DNA from 2 places in the Paenibacillus sp. FSL R10-2778 genome. Region 1 is predicted to be linked to the other one. Evidence: predicted binding sites of a transcription regulator. Region 1 holds the regulator's gene; the other holds the start of a gene.
What was found. Region 1 encodes Rex, which represses fermentation and respiration genes when NADH is low (regulators of the CRP and FNR family bind a similar motif). Its sites were predicted from a motif close to TTGTGAAATATTTCACAA; they were not measured.

Region 1 (15,318 bases):
GTCTTTACGATAACATAGGGGCAAACAGAAGGCAAGATATACAGAGGGGGAGAAGTTACATTTTATGGACAAAAGTCTTGGTGACATACAGCGTGAAGTAGACGCTTATATATCGCAGTTTAAGGAAGGGTACTTCAGTCCACTCTCTATGCTGGCCCGCATGTCCGAGGAAGTCGGAGAACTGGCTAGAGAAGTCAATCACGAGTTCGGCGAGAAGCCTAAAAAGTCTGATGAAGCTGAGAATTCCATTGAACTTGAACTGGGAGATATTCTGTTTATTACCGTTTGTTTTGCGAATTCTCTCGGGATAGACCTGACGGAAGCGCATAATAAGGTAATGCATAAATTTAATACCCGTGATGCGGGACGTTGGACACCGAAAGACACCGATTAGGCCTCTATAACATATGCTGTACCAAACCAACGGGATTTAGCCGTGAGGATGGTGTGTATATGGATCATAAGGATTATGTAAGAGAGGCCTACCGCTCGATATTGCGCAGTGACTTTGCCGAAGCTATTGTTTGCTTCGAGTCTGCAATTGCAGCAAGCCCTGCTGATGCCGAGGTTAGATATCGTTGTTCCATAACGTATGCCCGCAGTGGTATGCTAGATAAAGCTTTAGTTCATGCTCAGGCTGCTGTAAAGCTGGACACCAGCAAACCTGAGTATAGTCTGCATCTGCAGCATTTGCAGGCTATGATGCATGTACAAGAAGCCAAACGGTTGATAGAAGATGAAGATAACAAAACTCGCAACCCTTATCATCCGATTACACTGCTCAAAGAGGCTATTACCCTTGATCCATTATATGGGGATGCTTATGTATGGCTTGCTATCGCGCATAACCGAGTGAATGAACATTTACAGGCTATGACTGCCTTAAAAGAAGTGATTTCGTTACATCCGGATGATTCTGGCTTGCGGGAATTGATGAGAGACCTTCAGAAATCCATACAATCGTATATGCAATAACTATATAACTAGTGAGAGCGAGGATGGAAAAAATATGAATAACAAGATCAGGGTCGTTGTATCCGGCGCAGGCGGAAGAATGGGTAAAGAGGTTGTTAAACTTGTATTGCAGGACGAAGAGCTGGAGTTAGCAGCAGCAGTAGATCGTTCTTCAGGCGATATTGATGCAGGGCGTCTGGTAGGTCTGGAAGACTCAGGCGTTATTGTAACTTCTGATCTTGAGGCCGCCCTCGCGGGAAGCAACGGAGATGTCCTTGTCGATTTCACTACACCGCAGTCAGCGTATACGAATACAGCGCTAGCTATTAAGTATGGAGTGCGTCCGGTTATCGGTACAACCGGATTCACACCGGAGCAGATGGTGGAACTGGACAAGCAGTGTCAAGAACAGGGGATCGGCGGACTTATTGCTCCGAATTTCTCCATTGGAGCTATTCTATTGATGAAATTTGCGGCACAAGCTTCAAAGTACTTCCCGCATCTGGAAATTATAGAGTATCATGGTGACCAGAAACTGGATGCTCCATCCGGAACTGCGGTCAAAACTGCAGAAATGATTTCGGAAGTTCGTGAGGAACTTCGTCAAGGTAATCCTAAAGAGGAAGAAACCATTGAAGGTGCCCGTGGTGGTTACTATAACGGATTCCGGATACATAGTGTCCGTCTTCCTGGTGTGTTTGCTCAAGAAGAAGTAATTTTTGGTGGATTCGGACAATCCTTAAAGATTCGCCATGATTCTTATGAGCGTGCAGGATATATGCCAGGCGTTAAGATGGGTATTGAAAAGGTAATGGGATATACAGGCTTGATCTATGGATTCGAGCACTTTATAGAATAGACAGGAGAGAACACCATGTTAAAGATCGCATTTATTGCCCACGATCGTAAAAAAGATGAAATTGTAAATTTTGTATTAGCTTATGAACATGTATTTGAAGGTCATGAACTTTTTTCTACAGGGACTACTGGCCAACGGATTATGGATGTAACTAACTTAAAAATTCATCGTTACATGTCTGGTCCATTAGGTGGAGATCAGCAAATCGGTGCAATGGTAGCACAGGATGAACTGGATCTTATTATTTTCATGCGTGATCCTTTGATGGCGCAGCCACACGAACCTGATATTTCAGCTCTACTTCGTCTGTGTGACGTATACGGGATACCGGTAGCTACGAATATTGCCACAGCGGAAGTTCTTGTGAAGGCGATTGATCGTGGTGATTTTGCTTGGCGTGCACTGGTTCACAAATACAAACCGGGTGTTGATGAATGAAGCTGGACATTCTTGTATTTGGTGCGCATGCAGATGATGCGGAGATTGGTATGGCAGGAACCATTGCAAAACATACCGCTGCGGGACTTAAGGTGGGACTTTGCGATTTAACAGCCGCGGAAATGTCATCGAACGGTACAGTAGAACTTCGCAAGCAAGAAGCGCAGCAAGCTGCAGACCTTCTCGGAGCATCCGTGCGGACAAACCTGGGTCTGCCAGATAGAGGGCTTTTTATTACAGCAGAGCATGTGGCGGCTGTGACTGCTGAAATTCGCCGCTTTTCTCCTACGATAGTTTTTGCTCCTTATTGGGAGGATCGTCATCCCGATCATATCGCCTGTAGCAAGCTGGTGGAAGAGGCTGTTTTTAATGCCAAGCTACGTAAATATATGCCGGACAAGCCGGCAATTCCTGCTCCTCAGCTGTACTTCTATTTTATCAATGATTTAGGACGTACCGATCTTATTGTTGATGTTACTGAACAATATGGCTTGAAGGAGCAGGCATTGTCCTGCTATCGCTCCCAGTTCACCAAACCTCCGGGTGCGGATACTGTATCCACACCGTTAACGGAAGGCTACATTGAACGAGTCCGTTCGAGAGATATGCTGCTTGGCCAGCGCAGACTGATTCCTTATGCAGAAGGGTTTGCAACCAAGGTACCTCATACGGTGGAATTGTTTACTTAAGGAACGGATATAACGAAGTTTGTATGATAATATAATAAGCTGATTAAGATTGATCCAGGAGCGCTTGGAATTAATACGCCATTGCGCTCCTGAGAGCTTTTATTGAACAGCTTAGAGAAATGAAGTCCTGTGTGATTTTGAAAGAAACGGTGTTCGCTTTTTTGAAAGCGGCCGACAAACAATAGATGATTCATTACACGAATCAATACTGGAGAAGAAGGAGACAGGAAGATGGATCGTATGCTAAAAATAGGAATTACCTGTTATCCGTCTCTTGGCGGTTCAGGCGTAGTTGCGACTGAATTAGGTAAACTCTTGGCCGAGAAGGGTCATGAAGTTCATTTTATTACACATAGTATCCCGTTCCGGTTGGGAACGTTTCAGAAAAATATTTTTTACCATGAGGTAGAAGTAAACGATTATTATGTATTCCGCTATCCCCCGTACGATCTAGCGCTTGCTACGAAGATGGCTCAGGTTGCCAAAATGCAAAATCTGGATCTTCTCCATGTTCACTATGCAGTGCCTCACGCAGTGTGTGCTTTCCTTGCAAAGCAAATGCTAGGGAACGATATGAAGGTTGTAACCACTTTACATGGTACGGATATAACGGTGCTTGGTCAGGATGAATCGCTTAAAGATTTGATTCGTCTGGGGATTAATGAAAGTGATGCCGTTACAGCGGTCTCTCAGGATCTTATTAGAGAAACACGGGACGTACTCGATATTACCCGCGACATTGATCTTACTTATAACTTTGTGGATCACCGGGTCTATTATCCGCGTGATGTAACGGATCTGCGGGGAGATTTCGCAGCGCCTGATGAGAAGATTCTGATGCATATCAGTAACTTCCGTCCTGTAAAAAGAGTCAGTGATGTTGTTGACGTTTTTGCCAAAGTGAATCGTGAACTGCCTTCACGCCTGCTGCTTGTAGGTGAAGGTCCGGATCTTCCCAAAATTCAAGCCAAAATTAGCGAAATGGGTCTGGAAGATAAAGTTCGTTTTCTGGGAAGGCAGGATGAAATCGCTCAGGTGATCTCTTTAGCTGATCTGCTTCTGCTACCTTCCGAGAAGGAAAGCTTTGGTCTGGTTGCTCTGGAAGCAATGGCTTGTGGCGTACCGACGATTGGCTCGCAAACCGGAGGCATTCCTGAGCTTATAGAGCATGGAAAGACTGGATTCCTTGCCCCGATTGGCGATACAACGGCTATGGCTAAATATGCAGTTAAGCTCCTGTCGGATGAACGTATGGTGCAACAGTTCAGAGAAGCTTGTCTACAAACAGCCTGCAAAGATTTCTGTAAGGATTCGATAACGAAACAATATGAAGATATTTATTACCGGGTGCTGGGGCGCAAGGTACTTGGACTGGACCCAGTTCGGGGGTAAGGAGTCATATATGGAATGGACAATGGCACCTTCTGCGATGGCAATTGCAGCGGAGATTGTAATTGCCGAGTTAACCCAAAATGGTCACGAGGCTTATTGGGTTGGAGGATGTATTCGCGATGAGCTATTGGGTAGGCCAGTGCATGATATGGATATTACAACCTCAGCACTGCCGGAGGAAGTGATAGCTATCTTTGCGCGCAGTGTGCCAACAGGATTAGCTCATGGTACGGTCACCGTGATACAGGATGGTTGTGGGTTTGAAGTGACGACATACCGGACAGAGAGTGGTTATGTAGACCACCGTCGTCCTGAGCATGTTTTTTTCGTCAACGATGTGAAGGAGGATCTTCGTCGTCGTGATTTCACGATCAACGCGATTTGCTGTGGATTAAATGGGGAACTTATTGATCCTTTTGAGGGTGAGAAGGATCTACAGCTGCAGGTGATTCGCTGTGTAGGCGATGCGGAGGAGCGGTTTGACGAAGATGCGCTTCGTATGCTTCGCTGCATTCGTTTTGCATCGGTGCTGGATTTCTCCATCGCGAAGAACACGTGGAGGGGCCTGATGCGCCAGCGGGATAAGCTGGCGCATATTGCTGTGGAGCGTGTCCGCGCGGAGCTGGACCGCATCGTCGAGGGGCCGCATCTTCTGCGCGGCCTCGGCATGCTAACGCGCTGCGAGCTGCTGGCGCGCGGCAAAGCCCCGTTCCCCTGGACCGGAACCGATATGGCGGCTGCTGCCGCCTTAACGGCCGGGATCGGGGAACTGGAGAGCGCCCGCCTGCGGTGGGCGCTTCTCCTCCATGCCCTGAAGCAGTCGGCCCAAGAGGCCGATGTGCTGCTGCGGGCATGGACGTTCTCGGGGACGACGCGGAGCGGCGTCGTCCAGGTGCTGCGGGTCCGCGAAGTTTGGACCGCTGCGATAGAGGCCATGCCGCCGGGTACGGGCAGCATGGAAGGTCTGCGGCGGCAATGGATCGCCGCCGTGCTGGTCTTCGGCGTGGAAGCCGCCGAAGGGTGGCTCTCGCTGCTGGCGATCCTGCCAGCAGCCGCACCTGTACTTCCTACTGCGGCCTCTTCTGCCTTTTCCGTCGTGGAATCGACAGAGGCCTCAACAACACCTGCCGCTGTAAATGTACAAGCGGCAAGAGAATGGATCGCGCAAATGCCGCTAACCAGCCTTTCAGAGCTTGAGATTACAGGCAATGAGCTGGTGGAGGCTTTGGACAAACGTCCGGGACCATGGCTAGGCAAAATGTTAAATGGACTCCTGCAAGCGGTCGCTTCAGGTGATTTACCTAACGATAAACAATTATTACTGCTTGAAGCAAAAAGGATGGATAGACATGAGCGATGATAAAGCGCTGTCGCTAACTGAGCTGAAGCGAGAGACCTCCGCTTCGAATTGGGTAGGCGTCATTCAGTTGCTGGAATCTGTGGTGTCCACTCAAGAAGAAGCTAAGTTTTTAGCGGAAAACGGCGCGCCGGAAGGGACAACTGTCATCGCGGAAGAACAGACGGGCGCCCGAGGCCGAATGGGAAGAAAGTGGTTTTCTCCCCGTGGCAAGGGCATTTGGATGAGTATTGTGTTACGGCCCCAATTACCCTTGTCGGAGACTCCGCAGCTGACATTGCTGGCTGGGGTTGCCGTCTGTAAGGCAATTCGACGGGTAACAGGTGTAGATGCCGGCATCAAATGGCCGAATGATCTGCTCGCAGGCGGTCGTAAGATTTGTGGGATTTTACTGGAATCTTCTCTAAGAGAAGGGGAGCTTCATTATTGCATTGCTGGAATTGGCATTTCCGCGAACATGACAGAGGAAGATTATCCTGATCATCTGCAGGAGGTCGCGACTTCACTTCGGATTGAGCGGGGTGGTGCTCCAGTTGACCGTTCTGAGCTGGTAAAAGCGGTTTTGGACGAGCTGGAGATGCATTACAATTTGTACATGAAGCAAGGTTTTAAACCTATCAAAGAGCTCTGGGAGTCTATGTCAGTGACTTTGGGTCGCCAGATCGCACTGAATAGCCCTCAGGGGCGTTCTGAAGGTGTGGTAGTAGGTTTGGATGAAATAGGTGGTCTGCTGCTTAAAAACAGCTTGGGAGAGATCTCTAACGTATGCTCAGGTGAGATTGAACTTTTATAATATTTTTTATATGACAAGGGTATCATCCCTTGTCATATTTTTTTCGTGTAATTCCGAGCTTTTTTTGTTATACTATGGGTCGGAGGCGGTATCGTTTAACGAACTGTACTCTTGAACTGAAGAACTTTTTTATATTTTTATTATTGGAAATACCTTCATAACTGCGTTTGACGGTTACGTTGGATTCTGCTCTGAGCCGTAAGGACCGAGACAGAAGGGACGATCGCAAGTGACTCTTTTTTGCCCTTCGGACCTTTTTAGCAAATGATTGCTAAAAGGTTTTTTTGTTGCGATTTTTACGGGCAGGTTACTTAAAAAAGGAGGACGAAAAGAGAAATGGCAAACAAACAAGCGCTAAATATTGTAAAAATGAAAAAAATGAAAGCAGAAGGTGTGCCACTGAGCATGCTGACCGCTTATGATTATCCGTCTGCAGTTCTTGCAGAAGAAGCAGGTATCGACCTTATTTTGGTTGGTGACTCTCTTGGGAATGTAGTCCTTGGATACGATACAACTTTACCGGTAACGATTGAAGATATGGTGTACCATACCCGCTCGGTAACTCGAGGAGCACAAAGCACCTTTATCGTGGCGGATATGCCATTTATGACTTATCACGGAAGTGTAGATGAAACTCTGCGGGGAGTGCGCAGATTAATGCAGGAAGGGCGGGCTCATGCCGTCAAAATGGAAGGTGGACTCGAGATTTGTGAGACTGTAGCTACGGTGGTAGCTGCGGGAGTCCCTGTACTGGGACATATCGGGCTTACTCCGCAATCCGTGAATATGATTGGTGGCTACCGGATTCAAGGCAAAGATGCCAAAGATGCGCAACGCCTGATGGATGAAGCTAAGGCGCTTGAGGCCGCAGGTGCTTTTGCAATCGTTCTGGAGCTGGTAACGGAAGAAGTAGCCCAAGCGATCTCTGAAGCGCTTAGCATCCCAACCATTGGGATCGGTGCAGGCCGTTACTGTGATGGACAGGTATTGGTTTTCCATGATTTGCTGCGGTATGCCTCACCTTACCGTGAGAAACGTTTTGTCAAAACCTATGCGGATGTGGGTAATGTAATTCGTGAGGGCATCAGCCAATATGTGAAGGAAGTAAAGGAACGTTCCTTCCCAGATGAACGTCACGTTTTTAATGCAGATGAAACGGTTTTGGAATCTTTATATGGCGCTGCAAGAAAGGAAGGGAAATAAATGAGAGTCGTCAGAAGCATGGAGCAGCTGCGCGAAGCTTTGGAGTATATGAGACAAGGTGGGCACGCCCCGATTGGGTTCGTTCCTACGATGGGATACTTGCATGACGGACATGCCAGTCTGCTTCGCCGGGCTGGAGAAATGAGCAACACAGTGGTAATGAGCATTTTTGTGAATCCTTTGCAATTCGGGCCAAACGAGGATTATGATTCCTATCCGCGTGATGAGCGTCGTGATTTGGAACTCGCTGAACGTGAGGGAGTAGATATTGTATTTATCCCCAGTGTGGAAGAAATGTATCCGCAGCCTACTCGGACTACGGTCTCGGTATCGGAGCTTACTACCCGGCTTTGTGGGGCTTCCCGCCCTGGGCATTTTGATGGTGTAACCACAGTAGTTAATAAATTCTTCAATGTCGTACAGCCGGATTATGCTTTCTTTGGGCTGAAGGATGCTCAACAAGTTGCTGTGCTTCGTCGAATGGTGTCCGATCTTAATATGAATGTCGAAATTATTCCTTGTCCGATCGTTCGTGAAGGGGATGGACTTGCACTCAGCTCACGTAACGTATTCTTGTCTCCAGAGGAGCGTAGTCAGGCATTGGTGTTATCTCGTTCCTTACGTGAAGCGCGTCAGTCCATTGAAGAAGGAAAAGTAACAACCGTTGCTGAAGTGCGGGAATTGTTGACATCGGTTATTTCCAGCTCCCCTTTAGCGTTGATTGATTACGCGGAGATCTTAACATTCCCGGATCTTGAAGGATTAGAGGATGAAGCTCTTTTATCAGAAGTGGATGGGGAAATTATTATAGCGCTCGCCGTGAAGTTTGGCAGAACACGCTTGATTGATAATAATGTATTTATTCCAAAGGAGGTTGCTGCACTTGTTTAGACATATGATGAAATCCAAAATTCACCGCGCAACAGTAACGGAAGCGAATTTGAACTATGTGGGCAGTATTACCATTGATGAGAGCTTGATGGAAGCCGCGGACATTCTTGAGAATGAAAAAGTTCAAATTGTGGATAACAACAATGGTTCGCGACTGGAAACCTATGTAATCCCTGGACCGCGTGGAAGCGGAGTGATCTGTCTTAATGGTGCCGCAGCTCGTCTTGTTCAGCCGGGCGATACAGTAATTATCATTTCCTATGCGATGTTGTCCTCAGAAGAACTGGAGTCACATAAGCCAACGGTGGTATTCGTGGATGAGAATAACAAACCAGTGAAGCTGGCTGATCATGAATTGCATGCTACAATCGCATAATGTATGGACTTACGCCATGTAATGAATGGCAGGGATGAAAGACCTCGATCTCGCAGAAAATGAAGTCAGGCAAGCTGAACTGATTTCATCTTCAGTAAGGGGGATCGCCCATGTTTCAACATTTGTTTGCTGAAATGAACAAGGTGCTTCAGGAGATCGTAACAGATTACCCTACAGCGGAGGGTGCCCGCCGGAACGAGCTTTTATGCAATTATAATATGCTGCATAGACTGAGCGACAAAGTGATGGATGAATGGCTCGCTTTTGCTGAGAAGCTTAGTTCCTTTCGCGAAAGTGCGGATTTTACAGCAGTGGTCGAAGAGGAAGTGCCGGAACAGGAAGCACCAGAGCTGTGTATGGATTCCTTTGTAAGAGGTCAGGGGTATTATAAGCTGCTGATGTATGGAAAGTGTATTGATCAGTTTAAAGAAGTTATTGCGCAATACCCGGATAGCTTGGCTGCTCGATTATATTTAGCCATCTCTTATCTGCAGGAAGGTGACGGTGAGGCCGCTTGGAGTCATCTGAACCATATGCTGGGCTTGATACGGGAAACCAAGCTGAAAGCCATGGTTTATAATGCTTTAGGGTGCATACGAGCCTCACAGGAACGTTTCAATGAAGCGCAGGAATTGTTTGATCTTGCTTTGCAGCATGACCCTGCGCTTCCGGAACCAAACGTTAACTTAGAGGTATGCCGCCGTCGTGGAGGGAAGCTGCATTTTGGAAATCAGCTGGTTTCCCTTTTGTAAAAGAATAACGGTTTTGGAAATTTCCATTCAAGCGATGCATCCCCTGAACCAGTGGTGTGCATCGCCTTTTTTCGCAACTTCTGTTATGCTGATTAAGAGTCTCAATTGAAAGGGAATAGAATTATAATGAAATTTGCCGTGCTTGATTTTGAAACAACAGGAACCCAATCCGTGGGTGAAATTATCCAGGTTGGCCTTGCAATTATAGAAGAAGACCGGTCCATCTCCCGGGTATATGGTTCCTATGTCAAGCCCGGAACGCCGATTCCTCCTTTTATAACAGGTCTGACGGGGATTACCGATGATGATGTTAAGGATGCGCCTGAGCTGGATGAGATGATGATGGAGCTTGTTCCGCTCTTGGATGATGTTGTGCTTGTAGGGCATAATGTCGCTTTCGACTTCCATTTTTTACAAAATGCTTTAGATCGTTGTGGTTATTTGCCATTTCAAGGGCGGATTTTGGATACGATTGATTTTCTGAAAATTTGCTTTCCTTCGCTCACATCTTATCAACTAAGCTCTGTCAGTGCTCATTTTGGAGTGACACATGATCATCCGCATCAGGCAGATAGTGATGCACTTGCGACTGCTTTAGTGCTGTTGAAATGTCTTGAGGAGCTCTACGAGCTGCCGCTGCTTACGATCCAGAGACTCTGTGAGCTGTTTACCGAAGAGGATAGTGATCTGGGCTGGTACTTTGATGGTCTGCTGCGAGAGCGGGAAGCGGAGACGCTACAGCCCGAAGGTGATCTGACTTTCTATCGTCAATTAGCGCTTGCAGTAGGAGATTGGACGGAGTTAGCGCCACCTAGAGATGAGCATGCTGAGAATCCGCTAGCGAATTTATCTTTTACTGATTATATGGACGAAGTAACCAAACGACTTAAAGACACATTACCGCAGTATGAAAGCCGGGAAGCTCAGGATATTATGATCAATGAGGTGATGACGGCACTTGCCGAAGACAAACACCTACTGATCGAAGCGGGCACAGGAACCGGTAAATCGCTCGGTTATTTGTTGCCTGCCATTTATCAAAGCGTTCGCACCAATGAAAAAGTCATGGTCAGCACTCATACCATTAATCTGCAGGACCAATTGCGCGAGCGGGATATCCCTTTGTTAACGCAGGTAGTTCCTTTTCCGTTTAAAGCTGCTATTTTTAAGGGAAGAGGGCATTATTTGTGTCTGCGTAAGTTTGAGCATAAAATTAATAAAAAGGACTTTATAAGCCCAAGGGAAGATGCGCTTACTGCCGCTCAGATGATTGTATGGCTCACTCAAAGTGAATCAGGGGATGATGAAGAGCTGAATTTAAGCGGCCGGGGCGGTGATTTCTGGGAGACGGTGGCAAGCGATACCGATTCCTGTCTGGGCCGTTCTTGTCCTTGGTTCCGCAAATGTTATTATCATAGGGCCAAGCATGAAGCTGGGATTGCTGACGTGGTTATTACGAACCACTCCAAGCTATTCGCAGATGTTAAGGCTGGGCACCAGCTGCTTCCGGCTTACGAGCATCTTGTCATTGATGAAGCACATCATTTAGAAGATGTGGCTGGTAAACATCTTGGCATGCATATGAAGCATTTCACTGTGGCACACACATTATCGCGGCTGTATAAAGATAGCCGAAACGGACAGCTTCCTGCTCTGCGCCAGATATTACAGTCGTCAGGCAGTGAAGAGGCTTCAGAATGGAGCGGAGTCATCGATCGGATCTACCCGGATCTGCTTACCGTCAAAGAAACCTGGGATGCACTCAGCGACAAGCTGTTCAGCCTTTTGCCGGAACGCAGTGATGCAGGGGCAGGGGAAGCGGGACAACTGGTTATGCGTTTGATTCCCGCCCGTAAGCCGAAGGATTGGGATGAATTGGTTGCACTAGAGAACACTATGAATCTGACGTTAAGCGACATCATCCGTAAGGGTGATAAAATGCTTAACGAGATGCGCGACCAGGAAAGCCAATCCTCAGCAGACAGTCTTGTTACTGATATTAGCGGTTTATTTAAGGATTTGGCTTCCATCCGTGAGCAAGTAAGATTCTTTATGGGGCTGAATGACGATAATGTAGTATATTGGCTGGAGGCAAATGGGAATTACCGCAGCAAATCACTGCAGATGTATGCTGTCCCTGTGGATGTTAGCAGCCAGCTTAAAGAGTTGTTCTTCGATAAGAAAAAAAGCATCGTGCTTACCTCGGCGACGCTGTCTGTAGATAAATCTTTTCAATTTATGATTGATAATCTCGGACTTAACGAAGCTGCGGAAGAAGGACGTCTAATGACCTCACTTCTTCCTTCTCCCTTTAAGTATCGCGAGCAGGCACTGTTAGTTATACCGCGTGATTTTCCTAGTGTGAAGGGCAGTGTGGGCGATGCTCGATTTGTCGATACACTCGTACAGTCATTATCGGAAGCTGCTAAAACAACACGTGGGCGGATGCTGGTTCTGTTTACTTCTTATAAAATGCTGCGTCAGGTATATGATCCGCTTAAAGAGGCTTTAGCCTCACAAGAGATTACGGTGCTTGGTCAAGGCGTGGAAGGTGGCAGCCGGAGCAAGCTGATCCGCCGCTTTCAGGACAGTGCAGCATCCGTATTGCTGGGGACGAGCAGCTTCTGGGAAGGTGTAGATATTCCAGGTGAAGCACTGACTTGCCTGGCCATCGTGAGACTTCCGTTTCAACCGCCGAATCACCCGTTGGCGGAAGCGAAGTCGGAGTTATTACAGGCCCAGAAGAAGAATCCGTTCATGAAATTATCTGTTCCTCAAGCGGTTATTCGTTTTAAGCAGGGATTCGGAAGACTGGTTCGCACGGCGCAGGATCGCGGAATAGTTATTGTTTATGATACAAGGGTTATTGAATCTCATTACGGGAAGTATTTCCTTTATTCATTGCCTGGTCCCAAAATGGAGCATATGCTTACTGATCAAATGGTCCCTCGCATAGCGGAATGGCTAGAGGATGGCGGCGCTTCTTAAAACGCTCGTCTTCAGTTTAGCTCCTCCTTATCCTTAAGGGCGGTGTGTTACAGTACCGTCCTTAATAAGGAGAGGTAGACGTTTGAATATGGATTTTCACAAGAACATTACTATTTTTAGGAGGAAAAATATGAAATCGGATAAAATATCAGAAGCCGTTGTTCGCAGACTGCCTGTGTACTTGCGTTTTTTGAATGATCTCCAGAATCGCGAAATATTAACAGTTTCCTCTCAGGAACTTGGACAAAAGCTTGATCTTAATCCCGCACAGATTCGTAAGGATTTAGCATATTTTGGTGACTTCGGCAGAAAAGGTATCGGCTATGATGTAACGTATCTTATTGAGAAAATCCGTCATATCCTGAAGCTGGATCAACAGCTTAATGTAGCTTTAGTTGGAGCAGGTAATCTCGGACATGCCTTGTCTAATTACAATGCATATCTTAAAGATACTATGAAAATCACGGCTATATTTGATTCGTACGCTCCTAAGGTTGGACGTAAGATCAACTCCCTTACTGTGCAACCGATGGATGAACTAGGCAGCACGATTCGTGAGCAAGGTATTCGCATTGCCATTATTACCGTACCTGATTCAGAAGCTCAAAATGTAGCAGATATTCTCATTTCTTCTGGGATTGAAGCGATTTTGAACTTTGCCCCTGTGATTCTGAAGACACCACCGAATATCCGGGTGCATGCAGCTGATTTTACAACTGATCTGCAAAGTCTTGCTTATTACTTGCGGGATGGAAAGGAAGAAAGCGAACATGAACAACAATAAAACGATAATTAAGGGCGGGTATTTTCTGACTCCGGGAACGGATGAGCCGGTTCTGAGTGGATATATGACTATTGAAGATGATTTAATCACTTACATAGGAAAAGAAGAGCCTCAGATGGAAGCTGGAGTGCAAGTGGTTGATGGCAGCCGTCTGCTGTTCATGCCTGGACTTGTAAACACACATGGTCATGCGGCGATGTCTTTGCTGCGTGGATATGGAGATGATTTAGCGCTACAAGTGTGGCTTCAGGAGAAGATGTGGCCAATGGAGGAAAAGTTCACCGGTGATGATGTATACTGGGGAACCTCCTTATCTGTATTGGAAATGCTGAAGGGTGGAACTACGACCTTCCTCGATATGTATGATCATATGGACCGAGTAGCCGAGGTAGCTGAGTTATCAGGTATCCGTTCCGTATTGATGCGTGGTGTGATCGGGTTATGTCCAGAGGATGTACAGAATCACAAGCTTGCGGAAGCGATTTCTTTTGCCCGTAACTGGCATGGAAAGGCTGAAGGCAGAATTACTACTATGATCTCGCCGCACGCCCCTTATACTTGCCCTCCGGACTTCCTGGTTAAGTTCGTGCAGGCAGCGCATGATCTGGATTTACCGATGCATACGCATATGTCCGAAACGAAACGTGAAGTGGAACAAAATGTGGCGGATTACGGGTTGCGTCCTGTAGCTCACTTAGAGAAGCTTGGCATGTTCACACGTCCCTCGATAGTTGCACATGGTGTTCATTTAAATGATGAAGAGATTGAGATCTTGGCTCGCCATAATGTGGGTGTATCTCATAATCCGGGCAGTAATTTGAAGTTGGCTAGCGGAGTGGCTCGGGTTACTGATCTTCTAAAAGCTGGTGTGAAGGTGTCTCTTGGCACGGATGGCGCGGCAAGCAACAATAACTTGGATATGTTTGAAGAGATGCGGCTTGCAGCTCTCATTCATAAGGGTGTCAGCGGTGATCCAACGGCTGTTCCAGCTCCAGAGGCTCTGCGTATGGCTACAGAATATGGCGCGCAGTCCATCTTTTTAAATAATGTAGGCAGACTTGCTGTAGGGATGAAAGCAGATTTCATTGCTATTGATATCGATCAGCCGCATTTGCTGCCACACACAGATCTGTTGTCTCATGCGGTTTACTCTGCTAGCGCTAAGGATGTTGAGCATGTGTGGGTGAATGGTAAACAGGTCATCAAGCATGGACAATGCTTAACCCTGGATGAGGAAGCTATCCGGCGTAAAGCGCAAGAAGCCTTCGAAGGTTTATTGAAGCGTTAAGTCTGGAGAATAACGAATAAATAATAGGCTGCGACTTTTTGCTTTTAGCAAAAGTTGCGGCCTTTTGTGTATTTTTAAGGCTGGGAAAGCTAGAAAATTATGAAATTTTGGATAAACACGCGGGTGTGTTATATAATCAAAAAAGATATATTACTAGAAAGGGAGCTGTACCTTGAAGAAAAGGAAAAAATGGATCCTCCTGGGGTCAGTTCTGATTCTGCTCCTGGGGTTTGGACTTATCCAGTTCTATGCCTATATTATGAAAGATCAATGGAACGAGCGTGATATCGCTAAGGATGTTGCCAAAACCAGAGCGGGTCTAACAGAGGTAACCAAAGCACAAAAATCGGTTTGGGATGAAAATGCAGTGTACTGGGTATTAACAGGGAAAAATGAAGCCGGGACTGCTCTTATGGTCTGGGTCCGCTTTACGGTAGATGGAAAATTTGCTGAAGGCGACGACGCAGTGTTTGCTGAGGAACTAAGTAAAGGAACCTCGGAAGCCCAAATACGCGGCATTATCAAAGCTGATCTTCCGGACATAACGATTGAAC
Region 2 (15,318 bases), 270 kb from region 1:
AGCTTTTTTCGTCCGGAAGTTTGAGCCAGGCAATCGTGTCCCTGAGACGCCAAAAAGAGGGAGTAACGATGAGGTCAGTGTGCTGATTGGATCTACCTATGACATGGCCCGCAGGCTAAATGGACTAATTACTTATAAATACCAGATGGAGCTAAAACAGAAGGAATCACAGCTTCAACTGCTCTATCAGCAGATCAATCCGCATTTGCTCTACAACACTTTGGAGAGTATTTACTGGAAAAGCTCGCTGGAAGGTAACGTTGAATCCGCCGAGATGATCAAGGAATTATCCAAGCTTATGAAGATTAGCCTCAGTCGGGGAAGGGAGCTGATTAGCCTTGAAGAAGAGCTGGAGCATGCAACGGCCTACATCAAGCTGCAGCAGCACCGGTATGATTATATATTTCGTGTAGTAATGGAGATTCATCCAGATACGAAAAGAAATCTAATTCCTAAAATTACCCTGCAGCCGTTAATTGAGAATGCTATTATTCATGGTGTCAAAAATATGGGCGAGGATGGGGAAATCATCATTAGCGCAGTTTGTGTGGACGATACCGTCGAGATCTCGATTGAAGATAATGGCTATAAGACTGTTGATTATCAGGCCATCGAAGCTGTGCTGAATGACGACAGTCCAAATCCGGCCAGCGGTTACGGGATTCGCAACATTAACCAGCGTATTCATTTACACTTCGGCTCTGATTATGGCATCAGCTATACCCCTCGTAAAGAGGGCGGTACATTGGTGACGGTTAAGCTTCCGAAATCAGAGAATCAGGACTAAGGAAGGGGAGCATACAGATATGTTCAATATATTAGTTGTGGATGACGAACCCTTGATTTGTAAAGGGCTGAGCAATTTATTAGCTTCTTCGGGGTTAAACATAGACCATATTTATACAGCAAACAGTGGTTTTGAAGCGCTGGACTGCATTCGGATGGAGGAAATAGACCTGCTCGTTACTGATATTCAGATGGGCGCAATGAGCGGGATTGATCTAATGCAGCATGCAAAATTGGCCAAACCCTGGGTACAGACCATCGTGATTTCTGCACACGAGACGTTTCAATATGCGCAAATGGCCGTTAGGCTTGGAGCGAAGGATTATTTGATCAAACCTTTGAACAGTGAGCAATTTCTGGATTCGGTGCGAAATGTGCTGCTTAAGATGGGGAAACCATCACCAGAATTGGATATTTTCATGTCAGGAATTAACGAAAGCTTTCGGCTGGAAGAGCCGCTTCCGGAATACAGCAAGTTATTGAATGAGCTGCTCATTGAGCCTGAAGGTGTACTGTGTGATGCAGAACGCTTGCAAAAGCTGGATAACCTGAAGCTGCAAGGGCCGTATTTTTCCGTCTTAAAAATTAAGGTACCTCTGGATGGAATGAATCAGGAGAAGCACTACACCCTGCGGGACAGACGGCTTCTTTGTTATGCCGCGCTGAATATCGCCAAAGAGCTGATGGATCAGGAGTGGAACTCGACAGCCTTTTACGCAGAGGATGAAGAGATTACGATCATTATTCAGTGGGATGAAAAAAGCTATGAAGATTCGTCTGCCAGCCAAATTAATAGGCTAGATATCCTTGGCCGTAGTCTTCATTTTAATATTCAAAAATATCTGCACTTAAATGCAGTTATCGGCATCAGCCAGATTCTCAAGGGTCTTTCTTTTATGGCTGTATTGAACCGTCAAGCCTCCAAAGCCATTCTCTGGAATAATGAACACAATGACCATTATGTGTTTTACTACGGGGATTTTAATTGGAACAGCTACACAACCGATCCTTCAGTAGAAGAGCTTCATACACGCAGCAATCTGATTGTAGAGAAAGCGAGAGAGTATATTGACGAGAACTATGCGCAAAAAGGATTAACCATCCATGAAGTGGCTAAGAAAAACCATGTCAGCCCCAATTATTTGAGCTATCTGTTTAAGAAAAATACAGGTTACAACCTGTGGGAATATGTAATTAAGCTGCGGATGGAAGAAAGCCGGGTGATGATTTTGAACACAGATCTTCGCAGATACGAAATCGCCGAGCGTGTAGGTTATGAATCACCGGAGCATTTTAGTAAAATTTTCAAAAAATATTATGGGATTAGCCCCAGTGAATTGAAGAAGTAAAAACACATACTACTTCGGTAGATTTAGACATGTTCAGTACAACCCTCATTTTCTACAATTTAAGGTAGGAAGCATTTTGCGAAAAATGCTGAAAGAAAAATGGAATGAGGGAGCCTGATGAATCAAACCGCAGTTGTATCCGAAAATCCGCCGGCGCTGAAGGGTACACCTTACAAGCAAAACCGCTGGAAGAAAAACTTTTGGGGATATATGTTCCTCGTACCTGCTGTGATTATTTTTGTAATGTTCTTGTGGGTGCCAATTTTTAAAGGCTTGTTGTACAGCTTCTACCATGTTGATTTTGTAAAAGGGAATAGCTTTGTTGGCTTTGAGAACTATGCTAGAGCCCTTAGTGATCCGGATGTTTTGACCGCGTTAAAAAATACAGGGTATTACATGCTTCTATGTCTTATTATCGGGTTCTGGGTTCCGATTGCTTTTGCTATTATGATCTCGGAGCTGAGAAGGTTTGGGGGCTTTGTGCGGGTAGCGGCTTACCTACCTTTTGTAATGCCTGGTGTGGTGCTATATGGACTCTGGAGATGGCTTTATGATCCTGTGGGCCCAATCAATGCAGTGTTAAGCTCGCTTGGTGTGGACCAGGTTGCCTTCCTGACAGATACAAGGTGGTCGATGATTTCCCTTGTTTTTATGGAGACGTGGCAGCAGTTTGGATCAGGGATGTTAATATACTTGGCTGCTGTACTCAGCATTCCGCGGGATTGGTATGAAGCAGCTGAGATTGATGGGGCGGGTGTGTGGGCACGTATAAAGTACATCACATTGCCTTCGCTACGTAATTTGATCATTTTGATGTTTATATTACAGATTATCGGGACTTCACAAGGGTATCAGTCACAAATGGCGCTGCTTGATGGTGGGCCGAATAATACTACGCTTACCTATGCGCTGCTGATCGTAAAATATGCTTTTACGCGACTCGATTATGGAACAGCGACTGCGCTTGGCATGCTAATGTTCATAGTCCTAGGTGGTTTGGGCATTTTACAGTTCAAGCTTAACAAGGAGGACAACTAAGATGAAGAGCGCAGATAGAGGGATTCTCTCAGAACATGATTTGAAAAAAACAAGCAATAAGATCGTTTATGGCTTGATGTGCGTGGTTATTTTGATTATGGTGTTTAGCATGCTGTATCCGATCTGTATGACGTTATTTAACGGACTGAAATCGAATCAAGAGGTGAACTCATTCCCACCGCATTTTTTCCCGCAGGAATGGCACTTCAGCAACCTTAAAGAAGCGATGAACTACATTGATCTGCTGATGTTCCTTAAGAACACTATTTATATTTTTGTGGGGAATATGGTCGTGACACTAGTCGTATTGGGAATGTCTGCTTTCAGCATTTCTCGTATGAATGTTCCTTACAGAAAGGCAATTTATTTCTTTTTCCTGATGACATTATTTATTCCGGCGACCAGCTACATGATTCCCAACTTTGTCAATCTAAAAGAGCTTGGATTACTGAATCAGTACGCTGCCTTTTGGCTGCCGGCTGGTGCGAATACATTCTATTTTCTACTCTTAAAGAACTTTTTTGATGGGATACATCCTGAAATTTTTGAAGCCGCGCGGATTGACGGCTCCTCTGAGCCGAGAAGCTTTTTCTCCATTGCAGTGCCATTGTCGGTTCCGATATTTGCTACGCTGGCGATCTTTATCTTTTCTACTGCATGGAATGACTGGTTCTGGCCATCTCTGGTTATGCACAGTGAAGAGAAATATACGCTCGCGACAGCAATCTATAAATACGTTATTAATGTAAAGGCACTTAATACGAATATTAAATTCGCTATCCTATTTATCGTATCGTTGCCGCCGATCCTTGTCTTCCTGATCTTCCAAAAGTTCATTATGCGTGGCGTCGCATTATCAGCAGTTAAGGGATAAGCGCGGATCGACGAATTTAGTCACGGATCGTAAACATGCACATGAAAGGAATATAAATGCACCTCGTTTGTAAACGATTTCTCTTTTATGATCGATATGTAAGATAACTATGAATTGAAAAGGGGAGTTTCAATGCGTAAGTACTCTAGCGTGCTACTAAGCCTCCTTGTGGCCGGATCATTGTTAACCGCATGCGGCGGTAACAACAATAACGGAAACACAACAGGAAACAAGGAAGGGGAAGCGACTACTGCGCCAACGAATGCTGCAACAGATAATGCTGGCAGTGCTACAGCAGCGCCAACTGATGATATCACACAAAGAAAAGTGACCATCAAAATTCACTATCCAACCCCTGACCTAACCGAAGTTAGAGCACAGGAAGATGACAAGATCAAACGTTTCCAAGAGGAGTATCCGAATGTTGAAATCGTCAAAGACGATTGGCAGTACAATGTAAGTGAAATCGGCATCAAAATGGCAGCGAATGAAGCTCCAACCTTCTTTAACACTTACGCTACAGAAGCAAAATTCCTAGTTGAAAAAGGCTGGGTAGCTGACATTACGGATCTGTGGAATAAATACGAATTTAAGGATCAAATTAACCCGGTTCTCCAAAATCAATTTATCATTGACGGAAAAGTATTCGGCGTAACTCAAAAGGGTTATGTAACAACCACAATGATCAACAAAAAAATGCTGGATGAAAAAGGCGTTGCTGTTCCATCTATGGATTGGACTTGGGATGATATGCTGAATACCGCGAAAGGTGTAGCTGATACCAAAAAAGGGATTTCCGGTATTGCTCCAATGGGTAAAGGGAATGAAGCAGGCTGGAACTGGACCAACTTCCTGTTCGAAGCTGGCGGTGAAATTCAGAAGATTGAAGGCGGTAAGGTTGTAGCTACTTTTAATTCTGAGGCTGGGATTAAAGCGCTGGATTTCTACAAGAAACTTAGATGGGAAGCAAACGCGATTCCTCAGGACTGGGCACTGGGCTGGGGTGATGCTGTAGGCGCATTCCAACAAAGTCGTACAGCAATGGTAATGGCTGGATCTGACGGTGTTATTGAGCAAGCGTTGAATCAAGGCGGTCTGAAACCAGAAGATGTACTTACGTATCCAATGCCTGCGATGGAAAAAGGCGGAAAACACACTGGGGTACTTGGTGGTGACTACCTTGTAATCAATCCAAATGCAACACCAGACGAGCAAGAAATGGCATTCCGTTATATTACATTTGATTACTTCTCCGATAAAGGTCTAGAAGCACTGGATGCGGTTCTGCAACAACGTACAACGGATGGCAAATACTTTATTCCGCCGCTCTTAGATTACTATTCTGCAGATTCTGACTTCGGCAAGAAAACAAAAGCTGTGTATGATAAATATACAAATGTATATCAATACAGCCCTGATATTTTAGGCTTGCTGGACGGTAAACCGGAAGCGCAATACAATACACAGGACTACTACGCAACCATGTCCAATGTAATTCAAGAGCTGTTCTCCAAAAAGGGAACAGATTCCAAGACACAGCTTGAAGCTGCTGCAAAAACAGTGCAAGAGAAATTCTTCGATACAATTAAAGTAGAATAGGCAAGGAAGGACAGAACCGGCTCCTTTAGGAGTCGGTTTTTTTATGTTTATATTATTGATATTTTTATAAATCAACCCAACGGATGGCTCCCGACTATTTTTTAGAGGGTCATGGGAAAAATAGAGTGTCAACAAAATTAGATTTGCATTTTTAAAATATTTTTGCGAGCGGAAAGGTAGAAAATGGGTATCGGTTCTTGTCTTTTTAAACATAAACTTTAGATTTAAGGAATAATACAGCATAAATAATGGTAAAACACCTATAATATGATCGAATGAAAGCGCTTTGAAAACAAATCAAAAAAACTTTATACTTTGTGAAAGATTTCACTATACAAGGTGGAAATGATGTGATAAGATAAATGTGTAGAGAAAAACAACCTAAAAATTGACAGGAGGACGAGGGAGATGGCAGTTAAGAACGAAGTCGCCGCCCAAGTTAAACAAACTACCGCTGAAGAGTATATTCAGACTTTGGTGGATAAAGCGAAAAAAGCACATGAGGCATTCATGGCGCTGGATCAAGAGCAAGTTGACACAATCGTTCATGCAATGGCGTTGGCTGGACTCGACAAACATATGTACCTCGCTAAATTGGCTGTAGAAGAAACTGGCCGCGGGGTTTACGAAGACAAAATTACTAAAAACATCTTCTCGACAGAATATATCTGGCACGGAATTAAATACGATAAAACAGTAGGCGTTATTGAAGACAATGCTTATGAAAGCTTCCAAAAAATTGCTGAGCCCGTCGGAATTGTAATGGGTATCACACCGGTAACCAACCCTACATCCACCACGATGTTTAAAGCGTTGATTTCGATTAAGACACGGAACCCTATTATATTCGGTTTCCACCCATCTGCGCAAGAGTGTAGTGCAGCAGCTGCTAGAATTCTTCATGATGCGGCTGTAAAAGCTGGCGCACCTGAGAATTGTATCCAATGGATTGAAATGCCAACGATGGACAAAACAAACGCTTTGATGAATAACCCTGACGTTGCACTTATTCTTGCAACTGGCGGTTCTGCAATGGTAAAAGCAGCTTATAGCTGTGGTAAACCAGCTCTTGGCGTAGGTCCTGGTAACGTACCTGCATTCATCGAAAAGAGCGCGGATATCGATCAAGCCGTAACGGACATCATTCTTTCCAAAACATTTGATAATGGTATGATCTGCGCTTCCGAGCAAGCTGTTATTATCGAAGAACCAATCTTCGATCAAGTGAAAAAGAAAATGATCGCTAATGGCTGCTACTTTGTTAACAAAGAAGAAGCCGCCAAACTTACTAGCGGCGCTATGAACGTTGATAAATGTGCGGTTAATCCAGCAATCGTTGGACAATCCGCAGTGAAAATTGCTGAAATGTGCGGCATTCAAGTTCCTGCCGGCACTAAGATTCTGGTAGCAGAACTTGAAGGTGTAGGCACTAAATATCCATTGTCCGCTGAAAAATTGAGTCCTGTGCTTGCTTGCTACAAAGTTAAAAACGCAGATCAAGGTATTGAACGCGCAGCACAAGTTGTTGAATTTGGTGGTATGGGCCATAGTTCGGCTATCCACTCCAACAATGAAGAAGTAATCATGAAGTTCTCCAACCGTCTGCAAACAGGACGTATTCTCGTTAACTCGCCTTCCACTCATGGTGCGATCGGCGATATCTATAACACTAACATCCCTTCGTTGACGCTGGGCTGCGGATCTTATGGTCGTAACTCCGTGTCGCAAAACGTTACAGCAATTAATTTGATCAACGTGAAAAGGGTGAATCGTCGTACCGTGAATATGCAATGGTTTAAAGTACCTGACAAGATCTATTTCGAAAAAGGCGCTACTCAGTACCTAACCAAAATGCCTGATATCACACGTGTCGCAATTATCACTGACCCAATGATGGTTAAGCTTGGATATGTTGAGAGAGTTGAACATTACCTGCGTCAACGCCAAACTCCTGTAGCGATCGAAGTGTTCTCGGAAGTTGAACCAGATCCATCGACAACCACAGTTGAAAAAGGTACAGCAATGATGAACAGATTCCAACCGGACTGCATCATCGCACTTGGTGGTGGTTCCCCAATGGATGCTGCAAAAGGAATGTGGTTATTCTATGAACATCCAGACGCTGACTTTAACGGTCTGAAACAAAAATTCATGGATATCCGTAAACGGGTTTACAAATTCCCTAAACTTGGAAACAAAGCTAAGTTTGTAGCGATTCCAACTACTTCGGGTACAGGTTCGGAAGTAACATCTTTTGCAGTTATTACCGATAAAACAACTGAACAACACACTAAATATCCTTTGGCTGACTACGAGCTAACTCCAGACGTAGCTATCATTGATCCAGAGTTCGTATATAGCTTGCCAAAAACTGCTGTAGCTGATACAGGTATGGACGTATTGACACATGCCATCGAAGCTTATGTATCTGTTATGGCGAGTGACTACACGGATGGTCTGGCAATTAAAGCAATCCAATTGGTATTCCAATACCTTGAAAAATCGGCTCTTGAAGGCGACAGAGTTGCCCGTGAAAAAATGCATAACGCATCAACACTTGCTGGTATGGCCTTTGCTAATGCTTTCCTGGGTATTAACCACAGCTTGGCGCATAAATGGGGCGGTCAATATCACACTGCTCACGGTCGTACTAATGCGATCCTTATGCCACACGTTATTCGTTACAATGCTAAGAAACCTACGAAGTTCGCTTCGTTCCCTAAATATTCACACTTCGTAGCTGACGAGCGTTATGCAGAAATCGCCCGTATTCTGGGATTGCCAGCTCGCACAACTGAAGAAGGTGTAACTAGCCTGATCAATGCTATTCGCGACATGAACAAAAAACTGGGTATCGAAGAATCCTTCCAACAATTGGGCTTTGATCCTAAGGATTTTGAATCCCATGTAGATTACTTGGCTGACCGTGCATTTGAAGATCAATGTACAACTGCCAATCCTAAGCTGCCACTGGTATCTGAACTTGCAGATGTATATCGTAATGCTTTCTACGGAAGATTTGATAATTAATATTTGGTTAAGTAGATAATAGGATGGTTGTGGATTAGATATAAGTGACAAATATCACCGGAAAGGTGATATTTGTCACAGTCTATTTATAGAAAATAAACTAAAATGTTTATATAAACAACGGTCCCATATATGGAACAATGATTGTGAATTTTCGAACAACCATATTTTTCTTGGGATCACGAGACACGGGATCAACCTTCAAGCCCGCGATCTCTACAAATATAATATAAATATAGATGGAGGGATTTAGCATGTCGGTGATTGAAAAAGATGTACAAGAAGTGAAATCCGGTTGGAGAAGTTTTACAAAAGGTAAATGGTCCAGAAAAGTTGACGTTAACAACTTTATCGCAAGCAACATTAAGCCTTATGAAGGAAACGAAGAATTCCTCGTAGGACCTACTAGTAACACAACTGAACTGTGGAAGATTATTTCCCAATTGAGCAAGGAAGAAAGAGAAAGAGGCGGCGTATGGGATGTTTCCCTAGATACTGTCTCCACAATCACTTCACATGCTCCAGGCTACATTGACAAGGACAAGGAACAAATTGTAGGCGTACAGACTGATGCTCCTTTCAAACGTTCCATCCAGCCATTCGGCGGGATCAAGATGATGGTTGATGCTACGAAGGCTTATGGCTTCGAGCTTCCACAAAACATCGTTGACATGTTTACGAACATTCGCAAAACGCATAACCAAGGCGTATTTGATGCATATACACCAGACATGAGAGCTGTGCGTAAATCCGGCGTAATTACAGGTCTTCCTGATGCTTACGGCCGCGGACGCATCATCGGCGACTACCGCCGCATTGCTCTGTACGGTATTGATTTCCTCATTAAAGACAAAAAACAACAACAAACTGAGCTTGAAGTAGATTCCATGACTGAAGATATCATTCGTTTACGTGAAGAGCTGTCCGAACAAATTCGTGCACTTGGCGAATTGAAAGAAATGGCAGCTGCTCATGGTATGGATATTTCCAGACCGGCGACCAACTTCAAAGAAGCTACTCAATGGGTATACTTCGGATATCTGGCAGCAGTTAAAGAGCAAAATGGTGCGGCGATGTCCCTGGGCCGTGTGTCCTCTTTCCTGGACATCTATGCAGAACGCGATATTGCTGAAGGTACTTTGACTGAAGAACAAGTACAAGAAATCGTCGATCATTTCGTAATGAAACTGCGTATCGTGAAATTCTTGCGTACACCTGACTATAATGATCTGTTCTCCGGCGACCCAACATGGGTAACTGAATCCATCGGTGGTATGGCTGAAGACGGAACAACTCGTGTTACTAAGAACAGCTTCCGTTTCTTGAACACCCTGTACAACTTGGGTCCAGCTCCGGAACCAAACTTAACTGTACTGTGGTCCGAAAAATTGCCTGAAGCCTTCAAAAAATATTGTGCTAAGGTTTCCATCGAAACTAGTGCAATTCAGTATGAAAATGACGATGTAATGCGTCCATACTGGGGTGAAGATTATGCGATTGCTTGCTGCGTATCTCCAATGCGTATCGGTAAACAAATGCAGTTCTTTGGTGCTCGTGCCAACCTGGCAAAAGCATTACTGTATGCTATCAATGGTGGTGTAGATGAAAAATCCGGAGCACAAGTTGGACCGGAATTCCCAGCGATCACTTCTGAATATCTGGATTATGACGAAGTAATGAAACGTTTCAAACCGATGATGGAGTGGTTGGCTAAGACTTATGTTAACACTTTGAACATCATTCACTATATGCATGACAAATATTCTTACGAACGTATCGAAATGGCGCTGCATGACCGTGACATTCTGCGTACGATGGCTTGTGGTATTGCTGGGCTGTCCGTTGCAGCTGACTCACTAAGCGCAATTAAATACGCCAAAGTAAAACCTATTCGTAACGAACAAGGTATTGCGATCGATTTCGAAACCGAAGGCGAATTCCCTTGCTACGGTAACAATGACGATGCTGTTGACAGCATCGCAGTAGAATTGGTTGAAACCTTCATGACTATGATCCGTAAAAACAAAACATATCGTGATTCTGTGCCGACTCAATCGGTACTGACCATTACTTCGAATGTAGTGTACGGTAAGAAGACAGGTACTACACCTGACGGACGTAAGAAAGGTGAACCTTTCGCACCAGGTGCTAACCCAATGCACGGACGTGACAAGAAAGGCGCCTTGGCTTCCCTGAACTCTGTAGCTAAACTGCCTTACTCCGATGCACAAGATGGTATCTCTAATACGTTCTCCATCGTACCTAAGGCACTTGGTAAAGACGAGGATTCCCGTAAGTCTAACCTGGTACACATGATGGATGGATACTTCCATAACAACGCTCAGCATTTGAATGTTAACGTATTTAACCGTGAACAGCTGATGGACGCTATGGAGCACCCAGAGAACTATCCACAATTGACTATCCGTGTATCCGGTTATGCAGTTAACTTCATCAAGCTGACTCGTGAACAACAAATGGATGTAATCAACCGTACATTCCACGGTTCGATGTAATTTGTTCCTGTCATGAAGATCTTTGAATTAGTACTACTATTGAAATAATTGCAAGGAAGATACCGCCCTTGTCTCAAGGGCGGTAATATCTTGTTTGAGAATTGTTAAAATTTTAAATTTTATTGCCGCGATATAGGGATATGACAGTCTCAAGGACAGGGATCTTCATCGTTGAAAAAGGGACTGTTAGTCTGGCGTGGCGAAAGGATGACATCCTATGATTAAAGGTCGCATACATTCTTTGGAAACCTTTGGAACCGTTGATGGACCTGGTATTCGATTTGTCTTATTTATGCAAGGCTGCTTGCTGAAATGTCAGTATTGCCATAACCCTGATACCTGGGCTTTAGATGAAGGTAAAGAAATGACTCTTGAAGAAGTGCTTTCGGAAATCGAGCCATATATAAACTACTATCGTTCATCCGGTGGCGGGTTAACTGTATCCGGTGGAGAACCAACCTTGCAGGCGCAATTTGTAAAGCAGTTATTTACGGAAGTGAAGAAGCGTTGGAATTTGCACACCACATTAGACAGTAATGGTTACAACGAAGGTGACAAGATTAATGACTTATTGGATGTAACAGATTTGGTTATGCTTGATCTGAAGCATATTGATGAAGAAGCGCATATCAAATTAACCGGTAAATCCAATGATCGAACTTTGAAGCTTGCACGCTGGCTCTCAGACCATAATCGTAAGATGTGGATCCGACATGTATATGTTCCTGGTATTCATGATCGTGAAGAGGATCTCATTAACTTAGGTCGTTATATTGGAACCTTAAATGGCGTCGAGAAATTCGAAATCTTACCTTATCATCAGATGGGTATCTATAAATGGGAAATGCTCGGCAAAGCTTATGAACTGGATGGAGTACCTTCTCCAACAGAAGAAGAAGTGCAACGGGCATATCGCTTGGTCGAAGAAGGTCGTAAGCAAACGGCATTGGTATAATAGAAATCTATTTTTAAGAGAGACCGTACCCTCAGTGGTTGATCATCACTGAAGGTGCGGTTTTTTGTTATGAGGAAGTAAAAAGGGAGGGGGTAAAGCTCCTCTGAGGGGGAATTATATATTATTTCTAATAAAGACATGCTATAGTTACACGTGGTTTATGGGGTAGATAATAAATGAATATGTCAGGTAATATGACTAATTTTATATTTTAATTAAATGTTTTTAAAGAAAAACAAACTTTTGTGATGAGAAAAACAAATGAATAAAGCGATTTAACATTTTAATGTTATAAAATATAACTTATCATGTAGTTGATTCCGCTTACATTAGAGATTTTTATCCCTATAGTGGATGAATCTTAACCTTACGATAATGAAGTCTGTTTTCTATAATAAGAAGTGTAAAGCACATCAATATATAGGGAGGGTCACAAGAAATGAAAAAAAGTATGACTTTGCTATTGTCCCTGATTTTCGTATCATCAGCTTTACTGACTGGTTGCGGAGGCAACAACAATGCGTCTTCTAACAAAGGAGATGGAAACGCTACCGCGACTAACTCAGCCGCTACAAATGCTCCAGCAACAGAAGAACCGGTAAATAACGAGCCATTTGAAATGACGATTCGTCACACTCAAATCGGTGCAGACAAGCAGAAACGTCTGGCTATTCTCGAAGAAGTAGTTAACAAAGTACAAGAGGATGTACCGGGTCTGACCTTTAAACTCGATGGGGTAGATTCAGATGTAAACCGTAAAGAAAAATTGCGTGGTGAAATGGCTGCGGGTAATCCACCGGAAATCTTCGATCTGTTCGGTAGCCCTGACTCCAAGATCTATGCTAAAGAAGGTAAATTACTTGACCTGACTCCAATCCTTGAGGAACTTGGAATTAAGGATAAATTCTCAAATCTTGATCCTTTCACTTATGAAGGAAAAATCTATGGGTTGCCTATCGGTGGTTCTGGTGAAGGTTTCTTCTATAACAAAGAATACTATACAAGCAAGGGCTGGAAGGCTCCAACAACATTTGCTGAATTGGAACAACAATTGGCTGATATCAAGGCTGATGGAAAAGTACCTTTGGCTGGTGCATCCAAAGCTGGTTGGGTACCACTTATGTTAGCTAACCACCTGTGGTCACGTTATGCAGGTCCGGATGTAACTGCTAAATTTGCAACAGGCGAAGCTAAATGGTCTGATCCAAATGTAGTAAAAGGATTTGCGAAATACAAAGAATGGGTTGATAAAGGCTACTTCAAAAAAGGCGAACTTGGCTTTGAATATGCTGAATACACAACACAATTCACTAGTGGTGAAGCGATCCTGCTGTATGATGGTACTTGGAAATCTTCCGTATTTAAAACGGGCCAATCTGGCGAAGGTTTGATCGGTAAAGTTGGATTCTTCAACATCCCAGCAGTTGAAGGCGGAGCGGGTGACCAAACTGCATTGATGCGCGATGTGAACAATGGTTATGGTTTCTCTGCATCTGCTGAGAAAGATCCACGTCAATTGGCTGCTGTGAAATCTTTTATTAAAAACTTATTTAATGAAGAAATGCAATTGCGCGGACTTGTTGAAGATGGTGTATTGCCAGCAATGAAGATTGACCAAAACGTATTGAATGAGAATATTACTGATGATCTGATGAGCGAAATCGTAGGTGTACTTAACAACTCACAATCTTCGTTCCCAGCATTTGACTCTCTTGTTCAAGCTGATGTAACTACAGAAATCAGTAACATTCAAATTCAAAAACTGATTGGCGATCAGACGACTCCTGAGAAAATGGGCGAAGCTTTGCAAAAGGTACAAGAAGAAGCAAACGCAGCAGTTGAATAAATAGCTGCAAACTGAATGTACCCTGGTGCTAAATCCAGGGTACATTTTTAAAATCAAAGAAAATATGTGTTTGCACTTGATCTGAAGCATTCACTATTCGCCAGATGTCAAAGCAACCGGAGGTAGTCATGAATAAAGCATTAAGAAATCCAGTGGTGTTTTTCCTTTTCGTTCTTCCAGCATTGATATTGTTCACGATGTTTTTCATTTACCCCATTTTTAGCTCTATTTATTACAGCTTTACTAGTTGGAACGGTGTATCGGAGACGGTTAAATCAGCCGGATTAAGTAATTATGAGAAAGCACTAGGAGATGAACGATTCTGGATATCCGTTAAAAACAACGGTTGGTTTATTCTTTTCTCCGTATGTATACAGGTACCGTTGATCGTATTCTTCTCGTTATTGATTTCTAATGTGAAGAAGTTAAAGGGCTTATATAAGACAGCAGTCTTTATGCCTTCCATTATGTCTACAGCGGTTATCGGTATTCTCTGGGGGTTTATCTATGAGCCCAACATTGGACTTTTTAATAAGCTCCTTAGTCTAGTAGGAATTAATCCTATTTACTGGCTGTCAGATGAAAGATTTGCAATGCTTTCTATTTTGTTGACGAACGCTTGGCAGTGGACTGGATTTTATATCGTTATGGTCCTAGCGGCGATTCTAGCTATTCCTGGTGAATTGGATGAAGCTGCAGCCATTGACGGCGCAACTGGATTTCAACGCGCTACTCGTATCACGCTCCCACTAATCGTACCGATCATCTCGGTTGTAATTATGCTATCCATTGCTGGAGCAATGAAAGCTGCGGATATCGTCATCGTTATGACTAAGGGGGGACCTGCAGGTTCAACCGATGTAATGGCAACTTACATGATTAAATATGCGATCACGAACTTTAAGTATGGATACGGAAATGCCATCGCTGTCCTGATCTTTGCATTTACACTGGTGGTTACAGTCCTTTATCAGCTGCTGATTGCACGTCGTACAGAAAGGATTGAATACTGATGCCACGCGCCCTGAAAAAGAGTCTGCCACATATTGCCCTTTTATTCTATTTGTTAGTGATCCTGTTTCCTTTCCTATTCGTATTATTCTCATCTGTGAAAAAGGATAATAATGAGATTGCGCTTAATCCTTTTGGCATCCCAAAGGAATTCGTCTTCAATAACTACGTGGAGGCTTGGGTAAATGCCAAGATTAGTACTTACTTTTTCAACAGTTTGTACATTTCGATCCTTGCCTCTGTAGTGTCCATTCTGCTTGCGTCTATGTTTGCTTTTGCGGTTACGCGGATGCGTCAGGGGAAATGGAATACTA

Region 2: a site for Rex is predicted at 8,821-8,838, ahead of pflB (formate C-acetyltransferase). Genes of this name have one in related genera too.

Annotation. Positions count from the first base shown of each region.
Region 1 covers NZ_CP151956.1:4,722,334-4,737,651, reverse strand. The annotation lists gene NST40_RS21385 (nucleotide pyrophosphohydrolase) at 65-394, shown strand; gene NST40_RS21380 (tetratricopeptide repeat protein) at 454-975, shown strand; gene dapB (4-hydroxy-tetrahydrodipicolinate reductase) at 1,010-1,813, shown strand; gene mgsA (methylglyoxal synthase) at 1,829-2,251, shown strand; gene bshB1 (bacillithiol biosynthesis deacetylase BshB1) at 2,248-2,940, shown strand; gene bshA (N-acetyl-alpha-D-glucosaminyl L-malate synthase BshA) at 3,172-4,332, shown strand; gene NST40_RS21355 (CCA tRNA nucleotidyltransferase) at 4,343-5,692, shown strand; gene NST40_RS21350 (biotin--[acetyl-CoA-carboxylase] ligase) at 5,682-6,482, shown strand; gene panB (3-methyl-2-oxobutanoate hydroxymethyltransferase) at 6,819-7,685, shown strand; gene panC (pantoate--beta-alanine ligase) at 7,686-8,576, shown strand; gene panD (aspartate 1-decarboxylase) at 8,569-8,952, shown strand; gene NST40_RS21330 (hypothetical protein) at 9,063-9,704, shown strand; gene dinG (ATP-dependent DNA helicase DinG) at 9,831-12,692, shown strand; gene NST40_RS21320 (redox-sensing transcriptional repressor Rex) at 12,823-13,476, shown strand; gene NST40_RS21315 (amidohydrolase) at 13,463-14,764, shown strand; gene NST40_RS21310 (DUF5590 domain-containing protein) at 14,937-15,318, shown strand, end outside.
Region 2 covers NZ_CP151956.1:4,991,496-5,006,813, reverse strand. The annotation lists gene NST40_RS22625 (histidine kinase) at 1-787, shown strand, start outside; gene NST40_RS22620 (response regulator) at 807-2,135, shown strand; gene NST40_RS22615 (sugar ABC transporter permease) at 2,253-3,173, shown strand; gene NST40_RS22610 (carbohydrate ABC transporter permease) at 3,175-4,047, shown strand; gene NST40_RS22605 (extracellular solute-binding protein) at 4,180-5,646, shown strand; gene adhE (bifunctional acetaldehyde-CoA/alcohol dehydrogenase) at 6,055-8,676, shown strand; gene pflB (formate C-acetyltransferase) at 8,931-11,192, shown strand; gene pflA (pyruvate formate-lyase-activating protein) at 11,410-12,147, shown strand; gene NST40_RS22585 (extracellular solute-binding protein) at 12,587-13,993, shown strand; gene NST40_RS22580 (sugar ABC transporter permease) at 14,122-15,006, shown strand; gene NST40_RS22575 (carbohydrate ABC transporter permease) at 15,006-15,318, shown strand, end outside.